DNA from 3 places in the Dactylosporangium thailandense genome. Region 1 is predicted to be linked to each of the others. Evidence: predicted binding sites of a transcription regulator. Region 1 holds the regulator's gene; each other region holds the start of a gene.

Region 1 (3,241 bases):
ACCGCTCACGCGTGCCCGTTGAACGCGTCGCGCATCCGCGAGAAGAAGCCGCCCTGCTTCGACAGCTCGGCGACCTCCTCGCCCCGGCTGCGGGCGAACTCGCGCAGCAGGCGCTCCTGCTCCGGCTCGAGGCGTGTCGGCGTGCGCACGTCCAGGTGGACGTAGAGATCGCCGCGACCGGCGCCGCGCAGGTGGGGCACGCCCTTGCCGCGGATGCGCAGCGTGGAGGTCGGCTGGGTGCCGGCCTTCACGTCGACCGTCTCCTCGCCGTCGAGGGTCTTGATGGTCAGCCGGGTGCCGAGCGCCGCCGCGGTCATCGGCACGGTGACGCGGCAGTGCAGGTCGTCGTCCTTGCGCGAGTACACGTCGTGCGGGCGCTCGTGGATCTCGACGTAGAGGTCGCCGGGCGGGCCGCCGCCGGGGCCGACCTCGCCCTGCTGGGCGAGGCGGATGCGCATGCCGTCCTCGACGCCCGACGGGATCTTGACGGTGAGCGAGCGGCGGGTGCGGACCCGGCCGTCGCCGCCGCAGGTCGCGCACGGGTGCGGGATCACGGTGCCGAAGCCCTGGCAGGCCGAGCAGGGGCGGGCCGAGACGACCTGGCCGAGGAACGTGCGCTGGACCGACTGGACCTCGCCGCGGCCCTGGCAGATCTCGCAGGTCTGCGGGTGGGTGCCCGCCGCGGTGCCGGCCCCCTGGCAGGTGCCGCAGACGATCGCGGTGTCGACCTGGATCGGGGCCTCGACGCCGAACGCGGTCTCGTGCAGGTCGAGGTCGAGCCGCAGGATCGCGTCGGCGCCCGGACGCACGCGCGGGCGGGGCCCGCGGGCGGACTGGGTGCCGAAGAAAGCGTCCATGATGTCCTGGAAGCCCACGAACGCCCCGCCGGCCGGGCCGCCCCCGCCACCGCTGGGCGCGAGCGGGTCGCCGCCGAGATCGACCATCTCCCGCTTGCGCGGGTCGGACAGGACCTCGTAGGCCGCGTTGATCTCCTTGAACTTCTCCTGTGCCGCCGGGTCGGGATTGACGTCCGGGTGGAACTCGCGGGCCAACCGCCGGTAGGCCCGCTTGATCTCATCGGCTGTGGAGTCCCGCTTGACGCCGAGAATCCCGTAATAGTCCTTCGCCACTGAGTCCTATGCCCCTGAGATAGATGTCAACTCTGTGCCAGCAGGTCGCCGACGTAGCGTGCCACGGCCCGCACGGTCGCGATGTTCGCGGGGTAGTCCATGCGGGTCGGCCCGAGCACGCCCATCCCCCCGACCACCATGGTGCCCGGTCCGTAGCCGGTGGCCACGATCGACGCGGTCCGCAGGTCCTCGATCTCGTTCTCGTCGCCGATGCGCACCCGGGTCATGCTGGGCTCGACCTCGCCGAAGAGCTTGAGCAGGATGACCTCCTCCTCGAGCGCCTCGAGGATCGGGCGCAGCGAGCCCTGGAAGTCCAGCAGGCCGCCGCGGGCCAGGTTGGCGGTGCCGGCGAGCGCGATGCGCTCCTCGGACCGCTCGACCAGCGTCTCCAGCAGGACGGTCGACAGCGCCGTCATCGGCGGCCGCAGGCTCGGCGCGGTCTCCTCGACGAGGGCCACCACGAGCGGAGGCGTGTCCGCCAGCCGCTTGCCGACCAGCTTCTCGTTGATCATGCGGCGCAGCTCGGTGACGTCGTCGGCCAGGATCGGCCCCGGGAGGTCGACCAGGCGCTGCTCGACGCGGCCGGTCTCGGCGATCATCACCACCATGAGCCGCGTCGTGGAGATCGGCACCAGCTCGAAGTGCCGCACGCTCGCCCGCGACAGGCTGGGATACTGCACCACGGCCACCTGCCGGGTGAGCTGCGCGAGCAGCCGCACGGTGCGGTGGACCACGTCGTCGAGGTCGACCGCCCCGATCAGGAACCGCTCGATGGCCCGGCGCTCGGCCTGGCTCAGCGGCTTGACCCGGGAGAGCTTGTCGACGAAGAGCCGGTAGCCGGCGTCGGTGGGCACCCGGCCCGCACTGGTGTGCGGCTGTCGGATATATCCCTCCTCCTCCAGCACCGCCATGTCGTTGCGGACGGTCGCCGGGGAGACCCGCAGGTTGTGCCGTTCGACGAGCGACTTGCTCCCGACCGGTTCCTGGGTGGCGACGTAGTCCTCGACGATGGCGCGAAGCACTTCGAGCTTCCGCTCGTCAAGGCCCATGGCACCTCCTCGAGGACTGGCACTCCCAACTCGTGAGTGCCAGTCTACGTCAGTCGCGCGGGGGCACGCGATGATCGTTTGGCGCACGATAGACGCCACGGCCGCTGTACTGGGTAAAACTTGTCCAAAAGAAGTCATGTCGTGTCGCTGGCGCCACTTGATCGATGCACCTACCGTGGCCCCCATGAGTGAACCACCTCGCCCCGGGGAATACGGCATGCCGTCGGACCCCAACTCCGGGTACCCGCCCCAGCCGCCCGTGTCGGGTGGTGGGTACGCTCCGCCGCCGTCGAGCGGCGGCGGGGCCTATGGCACCCCGCCCACGTCGGGCGCCGGGTACGACCAGTCCGGCTACCAGCAGCCGGGTTACCAGCAGCCCGGCTATCAGCAGCAGCCCGGCGGCTACCAGCAGCCGGGTGGGTACCAGCAGCCCGGTTACCAGCAGCCCGGCGCCTACGGGCAGCCCGGCGCGCCGGCCGGCTACGCCAACAGCGACGAGAAGACGTGGGCGCTCATCGCCCACTTCGGCGGAATCGTCGTCGGCTTCATCGCCCCGCTCGTCGCGCTCCTGGCGAAGGGCAACGAGTCGCCGACCGTCAAGGCCCACGCGAACGAGGCCCTGAACTTCCAGATCACGTGGGGCATCGCCATGATCGTGGCGGTCATCGTCTCGATCTGCTCGTTCGGGATCCTGTTCTTCCTGCCGTTCCTGGTGTGGATCGTCATCATCGTCTTCGCCATCCTCGGCGGCATGAAGGCGAACAACGGGGAGCTGTACCGCTACCCGATGACGTTCCGCTTCATCAAGTAGGACCCAGCTTCCAGGAGGGGCGGCCCATCGGGCCGCCCCTGCTTACGTCAGCGCCCGGGCCACGCCATCGGCCAGCAGACGGCCACGCAGCGTGAGCACCGCGCGGCCCGCCGCGAACGCGTCCGGGTCCAGCTGCCCGTCGGCGAGGCAGTCGCGCGCGCCCGCGAGCCCGGCGGCGTCGAGCACCTCCAGCGGCAGGCCGTCCGCGAGCCGGATGCGCAGCAGCACGTCCTCCAGGTGCCGCTCGTCCG
Region 2 (3,241 bases), 2.0 Mb from region 1:
CCCCGCTGCGGGTCGGCGTGCTGGGCTGCGGCGGCATCGCCAAGCGCAAGGCGCTGCCGGCCCTGGTCGCGTGCCCGGGCACCGTCGTGGCGGCGGTCGCCAGCCGGGACAAGGACAAGGCGGCCCGGTACGCCGCCGAGTTCGGCGGCGAGCCGGTCGGCTACGAGGAGCTGCTCGCCCACCCCGGCGTCGACGCCGTGTACCTCGCGGTGCCGACCGGCCTGCACCACGAGTGGACGCGGGCCGCGCTCGAGGCCGGCAAGCACGTGCTCGCCGAGAAGCCGCTGACCACCTCGGCCGCGGACACCCGCGAGCTGGTGGAGCTGGCCGCGGCGCGCGGGCTGGTGCTGCGGGAGAACTTCGTCTTCCCGCACCACGCCCAGCACCGGGCGGTCCGGGAGCTGCTGGCCGCCGGGCGGATCGGCGAGCCGCGCTCGTTCGACGCCGTGTTCTGCATCCCGCCGCTGCCCTCGACCGACGTCCGGTACTCCCCGCAGCTCGGCGGCGGGGCGCTGCTCGACCTCGGGGTGTACCCGATCCGGGCCGCCCAGGACCTCTTCGGCGAGCTGGAGCTCGTCGGCGCCTGCCTGCGCGAGGACCCGGGCACGGGGGTCGACGTGGGCGGCAGCGCGCTGCTGGTCTCGGCCGGCGGGGTGATGGTCGGGGTCCGGTTCGGGCTGGAGCACGCGTACGGGTCGTGGTACACGGCCTGGGGCTCCACCGGCCGGCTCCTGCTCGACCGGGCGTTCACCGCCCCGGCCGGCCTCGAGCCAGTGGTGCGTATCACGGACGCCCAGGGCGAGCACGAGGAGCGGCTGCCCGCCGACGACCAGTTCCGGCGCGCGTTCGAGGCCTTCGCGGCGCAGGTGCGCGAGGGCCGCCACGAGCCGGATCCGGCCACGCTGCGCACCGCGGAACTGGTCGATGAGGTGCGGCTCAGCGCCCGCCGGGCCTCCTCCGCCGGTTCACCTGGCGGGCTTGCCTGATTGCTTGCACTCGACGGGCCAGAGTGCTAAACAAGGACTTGGCACTCCCAACCGGTGAGTGCCAAGGTCGGGACGGTGCAGTCCTCTGGTGGGCAACCACCTGAGGCTGGTCGTCGCGGGCTCATCCGGCCCGACCGCCGGGGATCCCGCCTGGGTCCTCGAAGGTGCGAAAGCAGGCGGTGAGCCGCCGGCCCCACGGGGTCGTGGCGAATCGTGAGTGTCCAGGAGGACAACGCCGAATGGCCAAGATTATCGCGTTCGACGAAGAGGCGCGCCGCGGTCTCGAGCGGGGCATGAACCAGCTCGCCGACGCCGTCAAGGTGACCCTCGGCCCTAAGGGCCGCAACGTCGTGCTCGAGAAGAAGTGGGGCGCCCCCACCATCACCAACGATGGTGTGAGCATCGCCAAGGAGATCGAGCTCGAGGACCCGTACGAGAAGATCGGCGCTGAGCTGGTCAAGGAGGTCGCGAAGAAGACCGACGACGTCGCCGGTGACGGCACGACGACGGCCACCGTGCTCGCGCAGGCGCTGGTCCGCGAGGGCCTGCGCAACGTCGCGGCCGGCGCGAACCCGATGGCCCTCAAGCGCGGCATCGAGGCGGCTGTCGCCTCCGTCGCCGACGAGCTGGCCAACCTCGCCAAGGACGTGGAGACCAAGGAGCAGATCGCCTCCACCGCCTCCATCTCCGCCGGTGACAGCACCGTCGGCGAGATCATCGCCGAGGCGATGGACAAGGTCGGCAAGGAAGGCGTCATCACCGTCGAGGAGAGCAACACCTTCGGCCTCGAGCTCGAGCTCACCGAGGGCATGCGCTTCGACAAGGGCTACATCTCGCCCTACTTCGCGACCGACAGCGACCGGATGGAGGCCGTCCTCGACGACCCCTACATCCTGATCGTCGAGTCGAAGATCTCCGCCGTGAAGGACCTCCTCCCGGTGCTGGAGAAGGTCATGCAGGCGGGCAAGCCGCTCGCGATCATCGCCGAGGACGTCGAGGCCGAGGCCCTGGCGACCCTCGTCGTGAACAAGATCCGCGGCACGTTCAAGTCGGTCGCCGTCAAGGCTCCCGGCTTCGGTGACCGCCGCAAGGCGATGCTCGCCGACATCGGCATCCTCACCGGTGGCCAGGTCATCAGCGAGACCCTCGGCCTCAAGATCGAGAACGCCGACCTGGGTCTGCTCGGCCGCGCCCGCAAGGTCGTGGTGAGCCGGGACGAGACCACCATCGTCGACGGTGCCGGTGACGCCGAGGCGATCAACGGCCGGGTCGCCGAGATCCGCGCCGAGATCGAGAAGAGCGACTCGGACTACGACCGCGAGAAGCTGCAGGAGCGCCTGGCCAAGCTGGCCGGCGGCGTTGCGGTCATCAAGGTCGGCGCGGCCACCGAGGTCGAGCTCAAGGAGCGCAAGCACCGCATCGAGGACGCCGTGCGCAACGCGAAGGCGGCCGTCGAGGAGGGCATCGTGCCCGGCGGTGGCGTGGCCCTCGTGCAGGCCGGCAAGACCGCGTTCGACAAGCTGGACCTCGTCGGCGACGAGGCCACCGGCGCGAACATCGTCAAGGTCGCGCTCGACGCCCCGCTGCGTCAGATCGCGGTGAACGCGGGCCTCGAGGGCGGCGTCGTCGTCGAGCGCGTGCGCAACCTGGAGGCCGGCCACGGTCTCAACGCCGCCAGCGGCGAGTACGTCAACCTGCTCGCCGAGGGCATCATCGACCCGGCCAAGGTGACGCGCTCCGCGCTGCAGAACGCCGCCTCCATCGCGGCGCTGTTCCTCACCACGGAGGCCGTGGTGGCGGACAAGCCGGAGAAGGAGAAGGCGCCGGCCGCGCCCGGCGGCGGCGACATGGACTTCTGAGTCCACCAGCTCCAACAACGCGGGCCGGCTCCCCTTGGGGGCCGGCCCGCTTTGCTGTCCTCAGCCGCAGGTGGCCTTGAAGACTCGCATGGTGTTGTCCCAGGCCAGCTTCCGCAGGTCCGGTTCCGACCAGCCGCGCTCGGACAGCTCGGCCAGCAGGGCCGGATACGCCGACACGTCCGGCAGGCCCTCGGGCACGATCTCGGTGCCGTCGAAGTCGCCGCCCAGGCCGACCGCGTCCACGCCCGCCACGGCGCGCACGTGTTCGATGTGGTCGGCCACGTCCCGCACCGTCGTGGGCGGGCTCGGGTTGGCGGTTATCCAGGCCTGGCGCTCGCGCAGGAACTCCGGCGAGTCCCACGGTGCGGCGATGGCGTCCTCCACCCGCGCCAGCTC
Region 3 (3,241 bases), 610 kb from region 1:
GTCGCCGTCGAGGACCGAGGCGACCTGGGCGAGGGCCGCGCCGCCGCCGGGGACGATGCCCTCCTGCACCGCGGCCTTGGTCGCCGAGATGGCGTCCTCGATGCGGTGCTTGCGCTCCTTCATCTCGATCTCGGTCGCGGCGCCGGCCTTGACGACCGCGACGCCACCGGAGAGCTTGGCGATGCGCTCGTTCAGCTTCTCCTTGTCCCAGTCGCTGTCGGAGGCCTCGACCTCCTTGCGGAGCTGGTCGACGCGCCCGCTGACCTCGGACTGCTCGCCGCCGCCGTCCACGATCGTGGTCAGGTCCTTGGTGACCACCACGCGGCGGGCGGTGCCGAGCTGCTCGAGACCGGTGTTCTCGAGCTTGTAGCCCAGCTCGGGCGCGACGAGCTCGGCGCCGGTCAGGATCGAGATGTCCTGCAGCATGGCCTTGCGGCGCTCGCCGAAGCCGGGGGCCTTGACCGCGACGACCTTGAAGGTCTTGCGGATGGCGTTCACCACGAGGGTCGACAGGGCCTGGCCCTCGACGTCCTCGGCGATGATCAGCAGCGGCTTGCTGTTCTGGACGATCTTCTCCAGCAGCGGCAGGAGCTCCTCGATGGCGGAGATCTTCTGCGTGGTGATGAGGACGTAGGCGTCCTCGAGGACCGCCTCCTGCGCCTCGCCGTCGGTGACGAAGTGCGGGGAGACGAAGCCCTTGTCGAACTGCATGCCCTCGGTGACGTCGAGCTCGGTGGTCAGCATCGAGCCCTCCTCCACCGTGATGACGCCGTCGCGGCCGACGCGCTCCATGGCCGAGGCGATCAGGTCGCCGATGGTGGCGTCCTGGGCGGAGATGGTGGCGACCTGCGCGATCTCGGTGTGGCTGTCGACCGCGGTGGCCTTGTCCTTGAGGGCCTTGACGATCGCGGCCGCGGCCTGGTCGATGCCGCGCTTCACGCCGGCCGGGTTGGCGCCGGCGGCCACGTTGCGCAGACCCTCGCGGACGAGCGCCTGGGCCAGGACGGTGGCGGTGGTGGTGCCGTCACCCGCGACGTCGTTGGTCTTGGTGGCGACCTCTTTGACCAGCTGCGCGCCGAGGTTCTCGTAGGGGTTGGCGAGCTCGATCTCCTTGGCGATCGTCACGCCGTCGTTGGTGATGGTCGGGGCGCCGAACTTCTTGTCCAGGACGACGTTGCGCCCGCGGGGGCCGAGCGTGACCTTGACCGTGTCGGCCAGGTGGTTGACGCCGTGCTCCAGAAGGTGGCGCGCCTCGTCGGAGAAGCTCAGGATCTTCGCCATGCGTGTGGATTCCCTTCAAAGCGACACCGCCCCGGCTGCCTCGCGCCTGTTCGCACGGGTCCGGGGCGGTGGCCACTGCTTCTAGTGAAAAACGGTCACTTCTCGATGACAGCGAGGACGTCGCGGGCCGAGAGCACGAGGTACTCCGAGCCGGCGTACTTGACCTCGGTGCCGCCGTACTTCGAGTAGATGACGGTGTCGCCGACCTTGACGTCGATCGGCACCCGGTTGCCCTTGTCGTCGATGCGACCCGGGCCCACCGCGATGACGGTGCCCTCCTGGGGCTTCTCCTTCGCGGTGTCCGGAATGACGATGCCCGAGGCGGTGGTCGTCTCAGCCTCGTTGGCCTGGACCAGGATGCGGTCCTCGAGCGGCTTGATCGCAACCTGCGTCGCGGTAGTCACGGGCATACCCTCCTGGGGTATCGAGCTTGCTAATCGAGTGCCCGGTGAAGCCGTCGTCGCGGGTGCCGGCCCCGGCCGGGTATGTCTGGCACCCTCGGCAGGAGAGTGCTAACTCGGAGGTTATGCCGGTGGCTAGCACTCCGTCAACTAGAGTGCCAGACACGCCACGAAATCACCCCGGACTTGAAGGATCACGTGCGCCCCGAGGATGTGCAGCCCCTGTTCACGGCGGCCGGGCGGGACGCGCTGGCGGCCGCGTCCGAGCTGCCCGACGGCGATCCGCTGGCCGCGGCCTCGGCCCTGCGCGCGCGGGGCCTGCCGCCCGAGCTCGCCGCGGCGGCGCTGACCCAGGTCGCGCTGCGGCGGAAGGCGGCGGCGAAGTTCGGTACCGATGCCGCCGTCATGTTCTTCACCCGGGCCGGACTGGAGCAGGCGACCCGCGCCACGGTCGCGCGGAGAAGGGCCGAACGGCTGGCCGCGGCCGGCGCGACCCGGGTGGCCGACCTGGGCTGCGGGATCGGCGCGGACACCATCGCGTTCGCCCGGGCCGGGATGCGCGTGCTGGCCGTGGACGCCGACCCCGCCACGGCCGCCGTCGCCCGGGCCAACGTCCAGGCCCTCGGGCTCGCCGACCAGGTGCTCGTCGAGGCGCGCGACGCGACCGAGACCCCGCTGGTCGCGGTCGAGGCGGTGTTCTGCGACCCGGCCCGGCGCACGTCGGGCGGGCGGCGGGTGTTCGACCCGCGGGCGTACTCGCCGCCGTGGGACTTCGTCACCGCGCTCCCGGGCCGGGTCCCGCTCACGGTGCTCAAGCTCGCGCCGGGGATCGATCACGCGCTGCTGCCGGAGGGCGCGGAGGGCGAGTGGGTGTCGGTCGACGGGGACGTGGTCGAGGCGGCCGCCTGGTGCGGGCCCCTGGCCGAGGTCCCACGGCGGGCGACACTGCTCCGAGGCGGGCAAGTCGCGCACATCACCGGCACCGGCGACCGGAAAGCCCCGGTCGGGCCCATCGGCTCGTACCTCTACGACCCCGACGGCGCCGTGGTGCGCTCGCACTTGATCGCCGAGCTGGCCGAGACGCTGGACGGCACGCTGCTGGACGCGTCCATAGCCTACATAACCACTACATCACCCATATCCACAGCATTCGCCAAATGCTATGAAATAACCGAAACGCTGCCGATCGCGCTCAAGAAGCTGCGCACGGCGCTGCGAGACAGGAACATCGGCGCCCTGCAGATCCTCAAGCGCGGCTCGGCTCACGACGTGGAGGACCTGCGCCGGCAGCTCAGGCTCCAGGGGACGGAAAGCGCCGTCCTGGCGCTCACCCGCGTCAACCACCAGCCCGCGGCCATACTCCTCAGACCAGCGGATGCCCCAGGCGCCGCTGGAGGTCGCTGAGCGTGTCGTCGGCCAGCGCCTCGGGCGAGCGCAGGCCGAGCTGGCCGAGCAGGTGCCGCCCGGTGTCGCGGCACATCTCGTAGGTGAGGCGGTCGTTGAGCCAGCGCAGCCACTCCACGATGTCGTTGACGTAGAAGGCGACGCTCTGCTCGGAG

What was found. Region 1 encodes HrcA, which represses chaperone genes, less so after heat shock. Its sites were predicted from a motif close to GGTTNGCACNCTCNNNNNGAGNGTGCNAACC; they were not measured.
Region 2: the regulator HrcA is predicted to act here: its motif matches at 1,023-1,053, upstream of groL (chaperonin GroEL).
Region 3: the regulator HrcA is predicted to act here: its motif matches at 1,769-1,799, upstream of groES (co-chaperone GroES).

The regions. Positions count from the first base shown of each region.
Region 1 is NZ_AP029195.1:11,281,989-11,285,229, reverse strand. It holds gene dnaJ (molecular chaperone DnaJ) at 6-1,130, opposite strand; gene hrcA (heat-inducible transcriptional repressor HrcA) at 1,157-2,179, opposite strand; gene AC6JBM_RS50610 (DUF4870 domain-containing protein) at 2,364-2,990, shown strand; gene hemW (radical SAM family heme chaperone HemW) at 3,033-3,241, opposite strand, start outside.
Region 2 is NZ_AP029195.1:9,292,135-9,295,375, reverse strand. It holds gene AC6JBM_RS41365 (Gfo/Idh/MocA family protein) at 1-986, shown strand, start outside; gene groL (chaperonin GroEL) at 1,226-2,845, shown strand; gene AC6JBM_RS41355 (dipeptidase) at 2,906-3,241, opposite strand, start outside.
Region 3 is NZ_AP029195.1:10,675,070-10,678,310, reverse strand. It holds gene groL (chaperonin GroEL) at 1-1,281, opposite strand, end outside; gene groES (co-chaperone GroES) at 1,377-1,685, opposite strand; gene AC6JBM_RS47780 (class I SAM-dependent methyltransferase) at 1,881-3,086, shown strand; gene AC6JBM_RS47775 (hypothetical protein) at 3,046-3,241, opposite strand, start outside.